Regions from separate parts of the Paenibacillus sp. LBL genome, predicted to be linked through region 1. Evidence: predicted binding sites of a transcription regulator. Region 1 holds the regulator's gene; each other region holds the start of a gene.
What was found. Region 1 encodes Rex, which represses fermentation and respiration genes when NADH is low (regulators of the CRP and FNR family bind a similar motif). Its sites were predicted from a motif close to TTGTGAAATATTTCACAA; they were not measured.
Positions count from the first base shown of each region.

Region 1 (6,341 bases):
GTTTTCTCTACGAGCAGTACGTCAAGACCCTTTGCAGCCAGCATCTCCGCAATGCCCTGTCCCATGGTCCCGCCGCCTACAACGCCGATTTTTTTGAAGTACATGGTTTCTACTCCACCCTTTCCTTATCTCTATACTTTATTGTACCCCATTTGTCGAAAAATACAGTTTAGAGCACAAAGTATAATAATATCTTAGCACGACAAAAAAGTAAAAAAAAATAACCAGCATAACAATTTATGCTGGTAAAAGCGCGTTTTCACGAAATTGACAACGAAATTGTTCTCCCGAGAGGATTTCTTCCTTCAACAGGATGTCAAGAGAATTGTCGAATACTGGCCGATTCTGTTCCAAGAGGCTTTTCGTTCGGTTCATTAACTCTTCCAGAATCATATTATTCTCTTTCATTAACTCTTCCGTAGTTACCATATTCATATTGATGATGCCGAGCGCCGTCAGTCCTGACTTCATCATCGTCTCTACGATGTTAAGCGATTGCTCAAAGTCATTGCTGGAGCCCGTGCTTCGGCCCCCGTAATAAATCTCCTCGGCGGCAGCACCGCCAAGCGCTATCATAATCTGCTCTTCCAGGAACGCCTTGGTATACAGGTATTGTTCCTGTTGCGGATTATGCCTAACATAACCAAGTGCTTTACCACGCGGACTCAATGCTACTTGCTTGACACTGCCGGGACGCACAAGCTCTGCCATAATAGCATGTCCCAATTCATGGATGGCAACGCGCTTCTTCTCTTCGAAATTCGATTCTCGGTCCGAGCGTTCACCCATCATCACTTTGTCAATCGCCATGGATAAATGGCGCTGATGGATAAACTGCTCATTCTCACGCATCGTATAGATTGCAGCTTCATTCATGACACTCTCCAGCTGTGCGCCGGAAAAGCCATAGGCTTCCTCCGCGATTTTGTCCAAGTCGACATCCTCATGCAGCGGCTTGTTACCCGCATGGAGATTCAAGATATGTGTACGCCCCTTCTTATCGGGCAGATCCACCTGAATATGGCGGTCAAATCGTCCTGGACGCAGCAGTGCACTATCCAGCATTTCTTTGCGGTTCGTAGCAGCTATAACCAGTATACGCGGAGTATCCTGAGAATAAATGCCGTCCATTTCAGTTAACAGTTGATTCAGTGTCTGGTCATATTCACGCTGCTGGCCGCCTTCACGCTTGCCGCCAATCACATCAATCTCATCTATGAAAATGATCGCATTTTGTTTGTTTTCTTTTGCAGCGCGGCTTCTGGCATCCTTAAACAGATCCCGGACACGACCGGCACCAACCCCGACATACATTTCAACAAACTCACTGCCGGATGCAGCAACAAAGATAGAATCCGTATAATGGGCAGCGGCTTTGGCCATCAGGGTCTTCCCTGTTCCCGGAGGCCCGGTAAGAAGAATGCCCTTCAACGGACGAATGCCAAATTTCTTAATATCTTCATGACGAATGAGAAAATCCAGAGCCTCGCGGAGTTCTTGCTTGGCATTATCCTGCCCGCCGATTTCTTCGAATGTCAGTTTGGCCGGTCCGCTCTTCTTTCGCTTGCGTTCATTACCAGCCCCCACCGCGATGCCGCCCTTCATCTTTGCAATAAACAGTAGCGTACCTACGAGGGCCGCAGCAATAAACAGAGGCACGACGTTGACGCCTACAAACACGAGGAATACCAACAAAACCGGGATAAAACCCAGCATGATCTCTTTAGCCAGTTTAGGCATGGTTCCAAACCCCCATTTTACCCGGTTGACGCGGCAAGATAATAAATTTACCAGACTTCCCATCCGACAAGCTGACATAAACATTGGTGTCATCAATGGTTGCTTTCGCTTTTAAGTTCGTGGACTCGCCAGCCAATTGCTCAAGCGAAGATTGGATATCGGTGTACTGCTTGTTGTCCATCGCTTCTGCAACGGATAACATCGCCTGCTCCCACCATTGGTCCAGCGCTTCCGAGGAATGCTCCTCCACCTGGATTTTCAGCTCACGCTGCCCAATTACAGATTTGCCTTCTTGCTTTATATGCTGCACAAGCCCCTGCAAATTCGTTTCCGGAGCCAGATCAAGTTTCAAAGTAACCGTATCCTGTTTAATATCTATATGAGAACTCTTCACACCATCATACTGCGAAACAACATTTGCTAGCGGGTTATGCTGTGCCATCTGCCGATACAGAAACCATCCACCAAAGAGGACCGATGCTGAGATCACGACAGTCAGCACGATAGGTACAATGCGTAGTTTCATGAAGTTCCTCCTTAAAATCTTATATAGTTTTTGTCTATCATTTTCTTTGTATATAATGACATGTAACAACGATATAATACGATGCATGTAGTTTGTATGCTTAATTTGTACAAATATGAGTATATCACATTTTATATACTTTTTCATGCGTATCTGTGAAAATATTTAGAACAGTTTTTCCATTTTATTTATTGTAAACGTTGTCAATTGTTGTGAAAAAAAGAGGCATCCCGAAATTGATAGGGATGTCTCTCTTTATTTTTCTACTATTGATTTGGAAGAATAATGTCATTGCCGATCGGATTTCCATCTTGGAAACGATAGAATCGATAGCCCCGCTGACCATTGCTTTCGTACTGGAGCTGCCATACAAACTCATTTTCATACATACCCGGCAGCAATCTCTTAATGGTTGCTCCTGGCAAATCATTGTGAATCTGATCCAGTATCTGTGCTTCTGACATTCCGGAACTCAATAAGACAGACTGCACCGCATCGGCACCGTCAACCGGTACATTATCATCGGTGAATTTCACCCAGACCATTCGGTCCTGATTGTCTTTATCCTTGCCGCTGACAACCCAGTAATTGTTGTCCTCGCCCCACACCGATTTATAGGTCTTTCCTGTCGAAACCAAACCGCCATGCTGTTTGGAAGCGTTGATTGCCATTCTCTCTTCATTCCAAGTGTCCTTCATGACATGCGAATAGTAGAGCTGCAGACCTAGCAGCAAGAGCAGCACTCCGGATACACTTAGCAATATCCACTTCGTTTTTTTCTTCAATCCGTCTTCCTCGCTCCCCTTGATTATTCCCTAGAGGGTTGTAAGACGCTCAAATGCAGACTGGGCTTCCCGGCGAATACGTTCCTCGTCGAGGGTAAGGCTGGCGCCATTTTTCACTACCTGCTTGCCGTCAACCCATACATGCTCTACATCCTTTGCACTGGCTGAATAGATCGCATGGGACACATAATCGGTTCGAGGAAGGAAGTGCGCCTGATCTGTATTCAACGCGATCATATCCGCCTTCATGCCGACGGCAAGTGTGCCTATATCTTCAATGAAAGCCGATTTGGCTCCATACTCCGTACCCATCCGTAGTGCTTCGGCTGCTGGAATGGCCGTAGGATCACCGCTTACCCCTTTATGGATCAATGCAGCCAGACGCATCTCTTCAAACATATCCAGATTGTTATTGCTCGCTGGTCCGTCGGTACCCAGGGACACGGTAACGCCGGCTTTCAGTAGTGCAGGCACGCGCGCTATACCACTGGCAAGCTTCAGATTACTGCCTGGATTATGAGAGACCGCGACTTGATATTTAGCCAAAATCTCGATCTCTTCATCAGTCAAATGGACGGCGTGCGCCAGAAGTGTAGGACGAGAGAACATGCCCAGCTTCTCCAGATGCGCAACGGGACGGAGTCCGTAGTCATTCACATTCTGGGCCACTTCCGTGTCCGTTTCCGACATATGTGTATGCAGCGGCAGATTCAAATCATGGGATGCTTGGACGAATTTTTCAATTAGATCCGGTGGACACGTATACGGTGCATGCGGCGAGAGCATCGTTGTGATTCTGCCATCGGCTTTGCCGTGCCAGTCCTTCGCAAATGCAACCGCCTCATCCAGTTTTTGCTGCTGAACCTCAGGCGGACATAATCCGATAACGCCACGGGTCAGGACACCGCGCATTCCTGAATCCTCTACCACCTTAGCAACCTGGTCCATGTGATCATACATATCCACAAAAGTTGTGGTTCCGCCCTTGATCATCTCCAGCACGGAAAGAGAGGCTCCCCAGTAAACATCATCGGCCGTGAATTTGGCTTCCATCGGCCACATTTTTTCCTGCAGCCATACTTGCAGCGCCAAATCGTCTCCATAACCGCGGAGCAGTGACATGGCAGCATGTCCATGGGTATTTACCAAACCAGGCAGGAACAACAGATGTGTGCCGTCGATAATCTCGGTTCCTTCCTCTACCGGCGGCTGTTCCTCACCAAGATAGGTAATGCGGTCATTCTCAACAACCATGTATCCACGAAGAACGGATCTTCCATCCTCAAGCACAGCAAAAGTACCGTTCTTAACCATCCACTTCGTTGTCGTCATGTGAAGCTTCCTCCTTACCGTTGTCCAAATAATAAGCCAAGCTCTGCAAATCGGTTGTAAAATCGGCCGTATGAATACGGATATGAGGTGGAGCTTTCAGGATGGTTGGCGCAAAATTCAGAATCGCTTCGATGCCTGCTGCAATAAGCTGATTAGCTACGTTTTGCGCCTCAAAATCCGGAACGGTAATAATCCCGATACGAATGCCGTATTCATGTACGGTTTTCTCAAGCTCTTCCATCGGCTGAACCGTCAAGTTGTTGATTTTCATACCAACTTTGGGGGAATATGAATCGAAAATAGCCACAATCTTCATATTATCCTTCAGGAATGCATTGTAATTGGATAATGCATGTCCAAGATTACCGGCTCCAACCAATGCTACATTAATCTTCTGGTCCAGCTTCAGAATCTGGCGAATCTTCTCAATCAAATAGGAAACATCATACCCGATCCCTTTCCGTCCAAAATCACCGAAATACGCCAGGTCCTTACGAATTTGAGCAGGATTCAGATCCAGTTTCTGCCCCAGCTCCTGGGATGAAACAGTTGAGACCTCCCGCTTCTGAAGCTCATTCAAATAGCGCAAATATACAGGTAATCTGCGGACCACGGCTTCCGAAATTTTTTCCGATTTCATGCATGCTCCCCCTAGTAAAGGTTAATAACTACATCTCTTGCATTTTCATTCTTCGTTTAGCTATCATTCATCGGTTTGGTTATCTGCCCCAACCTCGACCTCTTCCTGAAGCCATTCCGAGATGCGTGGAACAATTCCCTCTGTCGGCATATGCTCCATCTTAGGTCCTGGCAAGGAATATAAGAAATATTTCCCGTAATAGGATTCAATCACCCGGGTATCGTATACAATCACGATCCCTTTATCCTGTGCCGTCCGGACCAGGCGGCCAAACCCTTGCTTGAACCGAATAACCGCTTGCGGAACGGAAAGCTTCATGAAGGGGTTCTTTTTCTGCTGCTGCAGCAGTTCACTCTTGGCTTCCACCAGCGGATGATTCGGCGGCTGGAAAGGCAGCCGTACAATAGCAAGACAGGTCAACGCCTCGCCCGGAATGTCGACCCCTTCCCAGAAGGAGCTGGTGCCAAGGAGCACCGATGCGCTGCTCTCCTGGAAGCGTCGAATCAACTTGGTTCGACTGGTCCCGTCCATTCCTTGCCCCAGCACCGCAATGTCGCTTAATGCCAATGCTTCCTTCAGTGGCTCATGCACCTGACGCAGCATCCGGTAAGAGGTGAACAGAACGAGCATCCTTCCATGGGTAGCGATCGCCGTTTCGGCCAGTGACTGCACAAGTGTGTTCACAAAGAGGGCATCCCCGACCGATCCCTTCACGCTCGGAAAATCACGCGGAACGACAAGCAGCGCTTGTTCTCTGTAATTAAACGGAGACGGCAGCTGAACCGTGTTCAGATTACCGGCGTCAGCCGCTTCCTGAAGACCCAGATTCTCGATCATGAACTGGAACGATTTATCCACCGACAAGGTAGCCGATGTCAGAATGACGCTTTGTTTTTTATCAAAAAACAATTCCTTTAAATGAGTGCTTACATCAACAGGCACTGCATAGAGCTGCAGCGATTTACTGCGGAAATTGCCATTAGCCTCCATCCAGTATACCGTACCCTCATCATTAAGAGCCATGAAGGAGCGCAAGTCCTCACGGTGAGCAGCCAGGTCTTTAAACAGTCCGGACAGATCCGTAAGCAAGCTGTCTGCACTGTAATCATCCAGATCTTCCTTCATTTCAGCAATCAGCTTGTCACCCTTGCGCACAACGTCACCCAGGGTCACATGAATCTGATGCTCCAGCTCGGCCAGCGATTGCCAATCCTTCGGTTTCTTGAGAGGCGATAACCGAAGTGAGAATTGGCCCGCGTCTCCTGGAGATGCATCCCCGCGTTCCGGCAGCAGCGCAAACAGCTGATCGCTGAGACGA
Region 1 covers NZ_JARXYU010000004.1:271,483-277,823, reverse strand. Annotated here, with positions in the region: gene M2277_RS12530 (3-hydroxyacyl-CoA dehydrogenase family protein) at 1-104, opposite strand, end outside; gene M2277_RS12525 (AAA family ATPase) at 238-1,740, opposite strand; gene M2277_RS12520 (hypothetical protein) at 1,733-2,266, opposite strand; gene M2277_RS12515 (cell wall elongation regulator TseB-like domain-containing protein) at 2,533-3,051, opposite strand; gene M2277_RS12510 (amidohydrolase) at 3,082-4,383, opposite strand; gene M2277_RS12505 (redox-sensing transcriptional repressor Rex) at 4,358-5,023, opposite strand; gene dinG (ATP-dependent DNA helicase DinG) at 5,087-6,341, opposite strand, start outside.

Region 2 (6,341 bases), on a different contig from region 1:
GCCCGTCCCAGCAACGAGAACAGCTCCACATTGCTCTTGCTCTCCCCAAGCGCTGGAATGACCGGCTCCTGAAGCTGGATGTACTGATGCCAATAGGAACTGAACAGATCCGTATTCTCAAATGAAGAGGTTGCCGGAAGCACGATATCTGCATATTTCGCTGTGTCCGTCATAAACAGGTCATGTACAACGGTAAACAGATCTTCCCGTGCAAAACCTTCGCGCACCCGCTCCGTATCTGGAGCGACAACGAGCGGATTGCTGCAATAAACGAACACGGACTTAATCGGCTGCTCGGTCATCGCAAGCGCCTCGCCAATCCGGTTCATGTTGATGGTTCGGGCCTCGGGATTCGGTCTCAGATCCGGGCGCTCCAGTGCATCGCTGTCCATACTGTTATAGCCGCCATTCGACTTGGAGGCACCTCCGCCCCGCTTGAGCCATTGTCCGGTCAAAGCAGGAAGCGCCGCTATGCTGCGTACCGTCAATCCGCCATTATCGTGATGCTGAAGTCCGTTTCCGATGTGGATATAAGACACCTGGGCTCGGCCATACAACTCAGCCAGCTTCTCGATATCCTCAGCCGAAACGCCGGTAATGGAAGACACATACGCCGGCGTGTATGTTCTCACATGCTCGCGCAGCTCCTCATGACCCAGGGTATAGTGCTGGAGGAACTCCTCATTCACCATGCCATCACGAAACATAATGTGCATGATACCGACGGCCAGGGCCGCATCCGTGCCCGGAAACAGCGGAATGAACCAATCCGCCCATTGCCCGGTCTGATTTTTATGAACATCAATGACAATGACCTTGGCACCGGACTTGCGCGCTTTCTCTGCGAGCACCACCTGGTGCATATTGGTGCTGACGATGTTGCCGCCCCAGACGATAATGACGTCAGCCAGCACCGTGACCTCAGGCACGGTGCCTCCGTTAAAGCCCATGACGGACTTCCAGCCTTCACTGCCTGCCGAATTGCAGATGGACTGCTTCAACCGGCTGGCGCCCAGCCTGTTGAAGAATCTCCGATCCATGCCGTCCACGCTCAATATGCCCATGTTGCCGTAGAAGCTATAAGGCAGAATGCTCTCGGAGCCGTGTTCCTCGATCAGCCCCTTGTAGCGCGTGGTAATCTCCTGAACCGCTTCATCCCAGCTGATTCGTTCGAAAGCTCCCTCTCCCTTGGCGCCTACCCTCCGCATCGGATAGAGCACACGCTCCGGATGGTATACCCGGTGTGCCATATTGCGGACTTTATTGCAGATGGCTCCTTGCGTAACCGGATGGTCGGGATCTCCGGTAACCTTGACGATTTTCCCGTTCTCTTTATGCAGCAGCAGGCCGCATGTATCGGGACAATCCAACGGACATACCCCTGGAAATATGCCATTTTCCTGCTGAATCATGTCTTGAGTCATTTCGTCCATTTCCCCCTTCTGCTCGGCTGCATCCTATCCCTTATCTTAAAAGAACATCAGGGTTCCAGTAAAGTCATACATTTTTTTCTAAATAGGGTGATTCACGCTTCTCCCTGCCGGGTATATTCCTATCAAGAGCAAAGAAGAGGAACCCAGACCCTTTCTCTTCCTTGCCAAATCATGGACCACTCCCAAAAAATTCGCCATGCCGTGTCTCCTCCCCCGAGACCGGCATGGCGAATTTGCTTTTTATGGTAGACGTTCCCTTGGTGCCCGCGATTTTCTGCAATCGATACTGAATTTATTATGATACCTGTTGTGCTGAATGAACCTCAGGAGGACTTCCAGCAGCAGGAGTCGTTGTCACGGCTGCGGCGTCATGGTGAATGCCGGATACCTCCTCCGCCCTATTGCTATTCTTCAAGTAAACAGACCCGTAAGCAGCGGCCACAAACAGCGAGCCGCCCACAAAATTGCCAAGCCATACCGGAACGAAGTTCATGAAATACTGACCCCAGCTGTAATAACCTTCGAATATCGCTGCCGGGATCAGGAACATATTTGCCACCACGTGCTGAAAGCCGATAGCTACAAAGGCCATGGTCGGGAACCAGATCCCCAGAATTTTGCCGCTCATCTGATCCGATCCGTAGGAGAGCCATACGGCAAGCGCAACAAGCCAGTTGCACCCGATGCCGGACAAGAACGCCTGCAGGAAGCTGTCGTCCAGCTTATGACCTGCCATATTAACCAGCTTCTCCAAGTATACGCCGCTGCCTGTTAGCCCGGTCACATGGCCAAAGAAATAGGCAACAAACAATGCCCCCGCCAAGTTGCTTACCGTGACAAGCGCTAAATTCCGGATCAGTTCCTTGGTGGAAATCCGCTGCTTGAATCTGGCCAAGGACACCGCCATCATGTTGCCCGTCAGCAGTTCTCCGCCTGCAAGCAATACCAGAATAAGCCCGACCGGGAATACCGCCGCACCTATAAAACCGGCAATCCCTCCCCAGGCCGGAGATGCTCCGGCGATAACGCGGATATCCAGCAGAAAGCCGAGCGCAATGAATGCCCCTGCCAAAAAGCCGAGTATCATAACATTTAAGGTGGAATTGCGTGCTTTTTTCACACCGGTCTCCACGGTAATTTCTGCGATACGATCAGGTTTGTAGTAGGCCATGGTCTCTTCCTCATTCCTCCTGCATTCGTTCTATTGGGTATGTCCGATGCAGCTCTTGGTTTCCTATTTATCGTTTACCTTCATTGTAACGCAGCTTCATCACCTTGAACGTGAATTATGTCACGTTTGTGTCCATCAGGGGAGGACAGCCTTCAGATGAGACATTCCCCCTTTCAAAGAAATTCGTTTTTCTTTATAATGTCGAATGGATGGGTCACACATCGGGGAAATCTATCTAAATAAACATCTAGGAGACTCCATTTATGAGCTTGAAACACAATCTGCTTCGCAAGAAGCCGATCCCTAATATGCAAGGTGGGGAAGTACGTTCCGCATTAAAAAAACAACTCAGTGCCATGGACCTTATCATCCTCGGCGTGGGTTCTATCGTGGGAACAGGGATTTTTGTATTAACCGGCGTCACCGCCGCAACCCATGCCGGACCGGGATTAATCGTTTCGTTCCTGCTGGCGGGGCTGGTGTGCGCCTTCTGTGCACTCTGCTACGCAGAATTCGCCTCCACCGTACCGGTGGCGGGCAGTGCATATACGTACAGCTATTCAACCTTTGGCGAAGGTTTTGCCTGGCTGATGGGCTGGGACCTGCTTCTGGAATACGGCTTCGCCAGCGCTTTGGTATCCAGCAGCTGGTCTGGTTACGTCCAGAGCATCCTCGCGGGCTTCGGGATACATCTGCCAACCGCGATAACCAATGCCTTTAATCCGGCCAACGGTACCTATGTGGATGTGCCCGCTGTATTTATCGCGCTTCTGATCACGTGGATTGTATCGCGCGGAGCCAAGGAATCGACAAGGCTTAACACCTTCATGGTTTATCTGAAAGTTGCCGTCATTCTGCTGTTTATCGGCGTGGGGATATTCTATGTAGAACCGGATAACTGGACGCCGTTCCTGCCATTTGGCATGGAAGGTGTCATGACGGGAGCGGCCATTGCCTTCCTCGCCTACGTGGGTTTTGATGTCATTGCAACGGCAGCCGAAGAAGTCAAGCATCCACAGAAAAGCCTCCCGATCGGCATTCTGGGTTCCCTGCTGATTGTGTCCGTGTTATATATTGCGGTTACCGCGGTGCTGACAGGACTCGTACCATACAACCTGCTCAATGTGAAAGACCCGGTTGCCTTTGCGCTGCTCTACATCGAGCAGGACTGGATGTCCTATTTCATCTCGCTGGGGGCCATAGCTGGACTCACCACCGTGCTGATGGGTGTCATGTTCGGACAGTCCCGACTGCTGTATGCACTCGGCCGGGACGGACTCCTGCCGAAACGGATGAGCTCGGTCAATCCGAAAACGAAGTCGCCGGAATTCAGCACCTGGGTGTCCGGTATCAGCATCGCCCTGCTGTCCGGCTTTGTCCCCCTTGGCAACCTGGCGGATTTGGCCAGCATCGGCACGCTTTTTGCCTTCATTACCGTCTCGCTCGGCATCATTGTGCTGCGCAAAACACATCCGGATCTAAAACGCACCTTCCGCGTGCCGTTTGTGCCTTGGCTGCCTTTGATTGCTGTTGCCAGCTGTCTCTATCTGCTGACCACGCTGCAGTGGATTACCTGGATCGGGTTCATTGTATGGATCGGACTCGGTGTCGTCATCTACGCTATATACGGATACAGGCATAGCGCATTGTCAAAAGGCGACTCATCCGGTTACGAGTAGATCACCCTTACAGGATAGGATGTCAAACCACTTGGGATGATAGGAATAACCGCCGGACGTTAGAGCACCTCTGTTTATTGGTTCAGACAACATTCTTTGATTAGAGCAATTTGCCTGCTCAATCTGAGCAAGGGTACGCAAAATAGCGGTGTGTGGATTAAACCCATACACCGCTATTTTTTATGGAATATGCTGCTGTACCCGATCACCGTTATTTACCGAAAAACCGTTGTTTACAGAATACCCGTAACTGTTGATAAGTCTGCTCGTTTTAGAACTATAGGGCAGTTGGTTGTCTAACGGACTAAAGAGACGCTATTGGATGGAAAAAGTAGCTTTTTGAATTCTAACGGACCTGATAGGCGTTATTTAGCCAATCTGATGGGAATTGGCATTCTATCGGGCTGCATAACGACGCTGGTGTCCGTTACGTTCATAATAGAAGCTAATTAGCGCAAATAGCGCTTCTGGAGTCCGTTAGAGATGGAGCTGGTGTGCATGAGAGTGTGCCGAAATGTTAGATCAAGCTAATTAACGTAAATAACGCTTCTGGTGTCCGTTAGATGGAGCTGATGTGCATGAGAGTGTGCCGAAATGGCAAATCAAGCTAGCTTCCAGAAAGTGTACCCCAATGTTGGATGGAGCTAACCATCCACAAAGTGCATCCTAATGTCCGATTGAGCTCACGTCCAGAAGACACCAGCCCAGTGGACTGGTCTAACGGACTGGAGAGACGCTATTGGACGGAAAAAGTAGCTTTTTGAATTCTAACGGACTTGAGAGGCTTTATTTAGCCAATCTAATGTGAATCGGCCTTCTATCTGGCCTCATAGCGACGCTGGTGTCCGTTACGTTTACTATATAAGCTAATTAGCGCAAATAACGCTTCTGGAGTCCGTTAGAGATGGAGCTGGTGTCCCGAGAGCGTGCCGTATATGTTAAATCAACCTAGCTTCCAGAAAGTGCATCCTAATGTCCGATTGAGCTCACGTCCAGAAGTACACCTACACCAACCCCAATGGACTGGTCTAACGGACTCGAGAAACGCTATTGGGCGGAAAAATTAGCTTTTTGAATTCTAACGGACCTGAGAGGCGTTATTTAGCCCATTTGATGGGGATCGGCCTTCTATCAAGCTGCATAACGCCGCTGGTGTCCGTTACGTTCACTATAGAAGCCAATTAGCACAAATAGCGCTCCTGATGTCCGTTAGAGATGGAGCTGGTGTACATGAGAGTGTAGCGAAATGTTAAATCAACCTAGCTTCCAGAAAGTGTAACCCAATGTTAGATTGAGCTCACATTCAGGAGTACACCAGCCCAGTGGACTGGTCTAACGGACTGGAGAGACGCTATTGGGCGGAAAAATTAGCTTTTTGAATTCTAACGGACCTGAGAGTCGTTATTAAGTCAATTTGATGGGAAATGTCCTTTTATCTGGCCTCATAGCGACGCTGGTGTCCGTTACGTTTACAATAGAAGCCAATTAGCACAAATAACGCTTCTGGAGTCCATTAGAGATGGAGCTGGTGTGCATGAGAGAGTGCCGGAATGTTAAATCAAGCTAATTTGCACAAATAACGCTTCTGATGTCCGTTAGGTGGATCTGGTGTTCATGAGACCATGCCGTAATGTTAGATCAAGCTAATTAGTGCAAATAGCGCTCCTGAGGTCCGTTAGAGATGGAGCTGGTATGCATGAGAGTGTGCCGAAATGTTAAATAAAGCAGAAATCCAGAAAGTATAGTTAGCGCAAATAACGCTTCTGAGGTCCGTTAGAGATGGAGGAATGTGCACCCCCATGTCAGATTGAGCCAACATTCAGTCCGCTTATCGTGCGCTGTACCTAACTTGCAGTTTCTGTACAGAATCAGAGTAATCAGCAGCTCTTCATCCATTCTGCGACTTAGGCCAGCGACTCTCCTCCCAGAGGTTACACCTTGACCGTGGCGTTTACACTTACAGGCGCTTCCGCCTCCTGGACAGGTTCCTTGGAAATCGGAAGCTTCATGCTGATGAAGGACGACAATAGGAAGAGGGCTCCCGCCGTGAAATACACC
Region 2 covers NZ_JARXYU010000008.1:114,109-120,449, reverse strand. Annotated here, with positions in the region: gene M2277_RS18330 (molybdopterin-containing oxidoreductase family protein) at 1-1,424, opposite strand, end outside; gene M2277_RS18325 (formate/nitrite transporter family protein) at 1,729-2,604, opposite strand; gene M2277_RS18320 (amino acid permease) at 2,868-4,283, shown strand; gene M2277_RS18315 (MFS transporter) at 6,215-6,341, opposite strand, start outside.
Region 2: the regulator Rex is predicted to act here: its motif matches at 2,713-2,730, upstream of M2277_RS18325 (formate/nitrite transporter family protein).

Region 3 (6,341 bases), 170 kb from region 1:
CTAGGTGGTTTTCAGCTTCTCGAAAATATGCTAAAATGAAACATACTTACAATTCGTAAGTTTTGCAAGAATTATGGTTTAGTTTATTGAGTTTCTATAAACAAGGTGACTTCGTAAAGAGGTGAAGAGATATGGAAGTTACAAATGTTACGATGTGTCCCCGTTTTGAATCTGCGTTTTCTTTTCTGGGCAAACGGTGGAACGGTTTGATTATTCAGACATTGATGAGCGGGCCTAAGCGCTTTAAGGATATTTCCAATTTGATTCCGTCCATGAGTGACAAAATGCTCTCGGAGCGGATGAAGGATTTGGAGTGCGAAGGCATATTGATTCGTCATGTCTATCCGGAAACGCCGGTACGTATCGAATATGAACTAACTGAAAAAGGGAATGCACTTCGTCCGGTAATGGAACAAGTGGCTTCCTGGGCAGAGCAATGGGTCGAAAGATGAGTCATCTTAAGATCCCCGTTGACGATTAAACCCTGGCATGAGATAACTCATTTCAGGGTTTTTTTTCAAAATTTGAAGTATGATTTTTTTACAATGAAGCAAGATATGTGGACATGCACCAATCCGATGCACCTGCTATATGATGTATATAACCCAGCGGTAAATCAAGGAGGCGAGCCCATGATCAAGCGAACGTATATCTCCCATTTTCATTATGGACAAGAGGATATCTCAGAACTTGAAAACGCTTCAATGCAAGTCCTTCATATTTTTGAGAAGACCAAGCGGATGCTGAGTCAGTATTTGCCCGAGCCGCTGTGGTTGGCTTTATCCGGAACAAGCCCAGAATCGGCGGATGCCGTCAGCCGGAATTGCAGCGATGTGAACGACATGTTTCAGAAATGGGTGAAGGGTCCCCGTGGATGGAAATTCATCGGTTATGAAACGGATAAATCAAAAACAACCGGCGGGCAGGATAAGGGGCGTCTGGGCAGATTTCTGCAGATGATAATCTGGTCCCATTATGAGAAGATTGCAATGCTCCATCCATTTCTCGGCAGTGAGCCGTTTTTTGACGGGGAGGAGCTGGATGTGATTGCTGCTTATTTTGTGCCGACGTACATCAGTGCCGAACCCTTGTTGCAGCAAGGGAAGACGTTCAAGGCTATTCAAGGTGGCGTCATTTTGTATCAGGAACATATTCAGGCACCGGCTGTCATTATGCAATCGGGCAGTGACTGGCTGGAGGGAAACTGGATGACGGGTGTGGATTTGGATGCGAAGGGGTTTGCCGGGATCCGGCCTTATCTGAAAGTGCCAAGCGGAGAACGAGCCTATATGGAGGCTCAGATCATATAACATAGATAAACACACCCTCTAGAGGAAGGTGTGTTTATGACGTGCAGTCTTTCCAATCGTTTACCGGTGTTCCACCAGGTCAATCGCACCAAGCACAAGATGAGCCAGTCCGAAGCCGAGAATACCGGTTGCGGCAAGTTTATACTTGCTGCTAAGCAGAGCGGCACCCGAAGCAGAAACCACAGTTCCAAGAACAGCAGGAATCAAACCTTCACGCATGCTGAGCACTCCCTTTAATTTTGGTTTGGAAAGACAAGGTTTATTGTGGTCAAAAGGCTGTATATTATGCACAGCGAGACGCAGTGACATTAAATCCGGCAAATTTCGAGCGGACACATCTCGCAATGGCATATTTCCTGCAGCATCGGTAGATCCTTGATGACAATCATACCACCGGCATATTCAATGGCGTCTTTTTTACGGAGATCACTCAGCATCCGGTTCACGCTTTCGCGGGTTGCCCCAATCATGTTCGAGAGATCGGTGTGGGTAATCTTCTTATTAATGAGAATGGTATCATCTGCCTGATGCTGACCGTACGTATTGCTCAGACGAATCAGCGTCGAGGTTAATGCACCCGGCTTGCCGTACATCATAAGATCACGGAATTTGGTCTGGGTGATCCGGTGGTGAATGCCCATCCACTTCATAAAATCAATGGCAAAATCACAATGCTGACAGATCAGCATCTCCAAATCCTTATGCTCGATAACCCCGACTACACTATCCTCAAGCACCTCTGCCGAGAAGCTGTGATTGGTGCTGAAGAATGGATCGGCCTGACCGACCATATCCCCTGGATGATACATATATAGAATAAGCTCTTTGCCTTCATCAGTCGATTTGGTTAACTTAATTCTTCCTTGTTTCACGAAGTACAACTTGTCGGCGAAGTCACCTTCCCAGAACAAATGGGAGCCTTCAGGGAGTACTCTTTCCTTCATGGTGACCAGCAGACGGTTGCGGTTTTGTTCCGAGAAGCACTGAGTGTTCCCTAGGTTTTCGATTTCCATTACATTGTCTACAGTTTTCATGTTGGTATCCCCTAACATCCTAAAATTTGATCTGTTTAATCTTTAAATACATTATAACGTGAAAACATTCACTTGTGGGGCGGAACAAGAGGGAAATGATGGCGAATTTTCAAACTTTGTGATCTCTTTCACTTGAAATAGGGCGAAGACAGGTATAAATCACACAGAAAAGATAAATTTTAATATTGTGAAATATTTCACATGATTTTAGAAATGGCTGTGATACGATCAAACCGTAGAAGAGAAAGAATCATGAACCATGGGAGGATGAGAGATATGGCTGTGAGCAAAGGAACGATCGAAGTAAAGGCACAGACAGCAGGGGAGTACATTCAAGGTCTGATTGACAAAGCGAACCGGGCGAAAGAAAAGTTTATGGAATTGAATCAGGAGCAAATTGACGGGATTGTGCAGGCGATGGCCATCGCAGGCCTTGATAAGCATATGCAGCTGGCAAAAATGGCTGTAGAAGAAACTGGCCGCGGTGTATATGAGGATAAAATTATCAAAAACTTGTTTGCCACAGAGTACATCCACAACAGCATCAAGTATGACAAAACGGTGGGTGTCATTGAGGATAACGCTTTTGACAGCTTTCAGAAAATTGCGGAGCCGATCGGGATCATCATGGGGATTACCCCGGTAACCAATCCCACCTCCACAACAATTTTTAAGGCACTGATCTCCATCAAAACAAGAAACCCGATCATTTTCGGATTCCATCCATCCGCACAGGCATGCAGCAGGGAAGCTGCCCTGATATTGCGGGATGCTGCTGTTGCTCAAGGTGCTCCGGCCGATTGCATTCAGTGGATCGAGGCTCCTTCCATGGATAAAACCAATACACTGATGAACCATCCTGATGTTGCCTGCATTCTGGCTACCGGCGGATCCGCGATGGTAAAGGCAGCCTACAGCTGCGGTAAACCTGCGCTTGGTGTAGGACCCGGCAATGTGCCTTGCTTCATTGAAAAGAGTGCAGATCTGGATCAGGCGGTAAATGACCTGATTCTGTCCAAGACCTTTGATAACGGTATGATATGTGCTTCTGAACAGGCAGTCATTATAGAGGAGCCTATCTATACGGCAGTGAAGAAAAAAATGATGGCCAGCGGCTGTTATTTCGTAAACAGGGAGGAACTGGCGAAGCTGACTGCACACGCGATGGTATCGGAGAAATGTGCGGTTAACCCGTCAATCGTCGGACAGCCGGCATTCAAGATTGCCGAGGCCTGCGGCTTTGAAGTGCCGGAGAGCACCAAAATTCTGGTCGCCGAGCTGGAGGGAGTAGGTCCTGCATATCCACTGTCTGCCGAGAAGCTCAGTCCGGTTCTGGCCTGCTATAAAGTGAAAAATGCAGAGGAAGGAATTACGCGCGCGGAAGAAATGGTAGCATTTGGCGGCATGGGCCACTCGTCGGTCATCCACTCGCACAATGAGGAAATCATCATGAAATTCACGGACCGGATGAAGACCTGCCGTATTCTGGTGAACCAGCCATCCTCGCAAGGCGGGATTGGTGACATCTACAACACGAACCTGCCATCGTTGACGCTGGGCTGCGGTTCGTATGGCCGTAACTCTACCTCGTCGAACGTAACAGCCGTCAACCTCATCAACGTGAAAAGGGTGAACCGCAGAACCGTGAATATGCAGTGGTTTAAAGTGCCGGATAAAATCTATTTTGAAAAAGGATCCACGCAGTATCTTGCCAAAATGCCCGATATTACCCGGGTTGCTATCGTAACCGATCCGATGATGGTGAAGCTTGGCTACGTAGAGCGGGTAGAGCACTATCTGCGTCAGCGCAGAGTGCCGGTTGCTATCGAGGTGTTCTCGGAGGTTGAGCCGGATCCTTCCACAACGACGGTAGAACGCGGATCGGAGTTGCTGAAGCGATTCCAGCCGGACTGCATCATTGCCCTCGGCGGCGGTTCGCCGATGGATGCAGCAAAAGCGATGTGGCTGTTCTATGAATACCCGGATACGGACTTCAATAATCTGAAGCAAAAATTTATGGATATCCGCAAACGGGTCTATAAATATCCGAAGCTTGGACAGAAGGCAAAATTCGTTGCCATACCAACCACCTCGGGAACGGGCTCGGAAGTGACCTCGTTTGCGGTCATTACGGATAAAGTGCTGGGGAATACCAAGTACCCGCTGGCTGACTATGAGCTGACCCCGGATGTTGCGATTATCGATCCGGAATTTGTATACACCCTGCCAAAAACAGCGGTAGCGGATACCGGGATGGACGTTTTGACACATGCCATCGAGGCGTATGTATCGGTCATGGCTAACGATTTCACGGATGGTTTGGCAATCAAGGCCATACAGCTGGTGTTCCAGTATCTTGAGCAATCGGCGCTTACCGGCGACAAGCTGGCCAGAGAGAAAATGCATAATGCTTCGACGCTTGCCGGCATGGCCTTCGCGAATGCATTCCTTGGCATCAATCATAGCCTTGCGCATAAATGGGGCGGCCAGTATCACACAGCTCACGGGCGAACGAATGCAATCCTGCTGCCGCACGTCATCCGTTACAATGCCAAGAAGCCAACCAAATTTTCCGCTTGGCCTAAATACACTCACTTTGTAGCCGATGAGAGATATGCAGAAATTGCAAGGATTCTGGGCTTGCCTGCAAGAACGACGGAAGAGGGCGTCAACAGTTTGATCGGTGCAATCCGAGAGCTGAACAAGAAGCTGGGCATCGAAGAGTCGTTCCAGCAGCTGGGAATCGACCCTCAAGATTTTGAGAAACGTGTTGAGCATTTGGCGGACCGGGCCTTTGAAGACCAGTGTACTACGAGCAATCCGAAGCTGCCGCTTGTCACAGAGCTTGCGGAAGTATACCGCAACACGTTCTACGGCCGCTTTTAGATCTAAGAAATACGAGAGACGGGTTGTGGACTGCGGACTGCATAACAGAAGCGGGCGGGTAAATCAGAGTGATAAAAATCACGGGAAAAGATAAGTTTGTGATTTTTATCACAGATGCTGAGAATGAACAGGATTACAATAAAAGTGTAGAAGAAAGCTGAATCTCAGGTCTTTGATATAGAAGCTTGAAGGTACACGGCGGGGTCGAGGCAGCATTGATCGTGAAAATAATCACATTAAGATCTGAGATGGATCAATGTGTGACTCCGCCTGTGCGGCAAGCTGCAGCATAATCTAGGAGGGATTCAATATGTCGGTGATTGAAAAAGAAGTGGGCTGGAAAGGTTTTAAATCAGGTAAATGGAACAAGCGGATTGACGTTAATGATTTTATTGCAGAGAACATAACACCTTATTATGGCTCTGATGATTTTTTGGCAGGACCAACGGACAACACGAAGGCACTCTGGGATATCGTATCGGATTTAACCAAAAAAGAACGGGATAATGGCGGGGTGCTGGATGTTGATGTGAATACGCCTTCCACGATTGTGTCCCATCAACCTGGCTATTTGGATAAGAAGAAGGAACAGATCGTCGGCGTACAGACGGATGAGCCGTTCAAGCGTTCGATTCAGCCGTTCGGCGGAATCCGAATGATGATTGATGCTTGCAACGCATATGGTTTTGAAATGCCGCAAGCGGTAGTGGACATCTTCTCAGGCATACGCAAAACACATAACCAGGGCGTGTTTGATGCCTATACCTCGGAGATGAGGGCAGCCCGTAAGGCAGGGATTATTACAGGTCTTCCCGATGCTTATGGCCGTGGTCGTATTATTGGCGATTATCGCAGAATCTCCTTGTATGGTGTAGATGTCTTGATCCATGATAAATTGCGAGAGCTGGGCGAGCTTGAGGTTGATGCGATGGATGAGCCGGTGATCCGATTGCGGGAAGAATTGTCCGAGCAAATCCATGCACTCAAGGAATTGAAGGAAATGGCGGGCATGCACGGCTTTGACATTTCGAAGCCTGCGAATACGGCGAAGGAAGCATTCCAATGGCTGTATTTTGGTTATTTAGCTGCTATCAAGGAACAGAATGGCGCA
Region 3 covers NZ_JARXYU010000004.1:103,513-109,853, forward strand. Annotated here, with positions in the region: gene M2277_RS11595 (winged helix-turn-helix transcriptional regulator) at 132-452, shown strand; gene M2277_RS11600 (hypothetical protein) at 633-1,310, shown strand; gene M2277_RS11605 (hypothetical protein) at 1,371-1,529, opposite strand; gene M2277_RS11610 (Crp/Fnr family transcriptional regulator) at 1,619-2,344, opposite strand; gene adhE (bifunctional acetaldehyde-CoA/alcohol dehydrogenase) at 2,621-5,230, shown strand; gene pflB (formate C-acetyltransferase) at 5,541-6,341, shown strand, end outside.
Region 3: the regulator Rex is predicted to act here: its motif matches at 2,530-2,547, upstream of adhE (bifunctional acetaldehyde-CoA/alcohol dehydrogenase).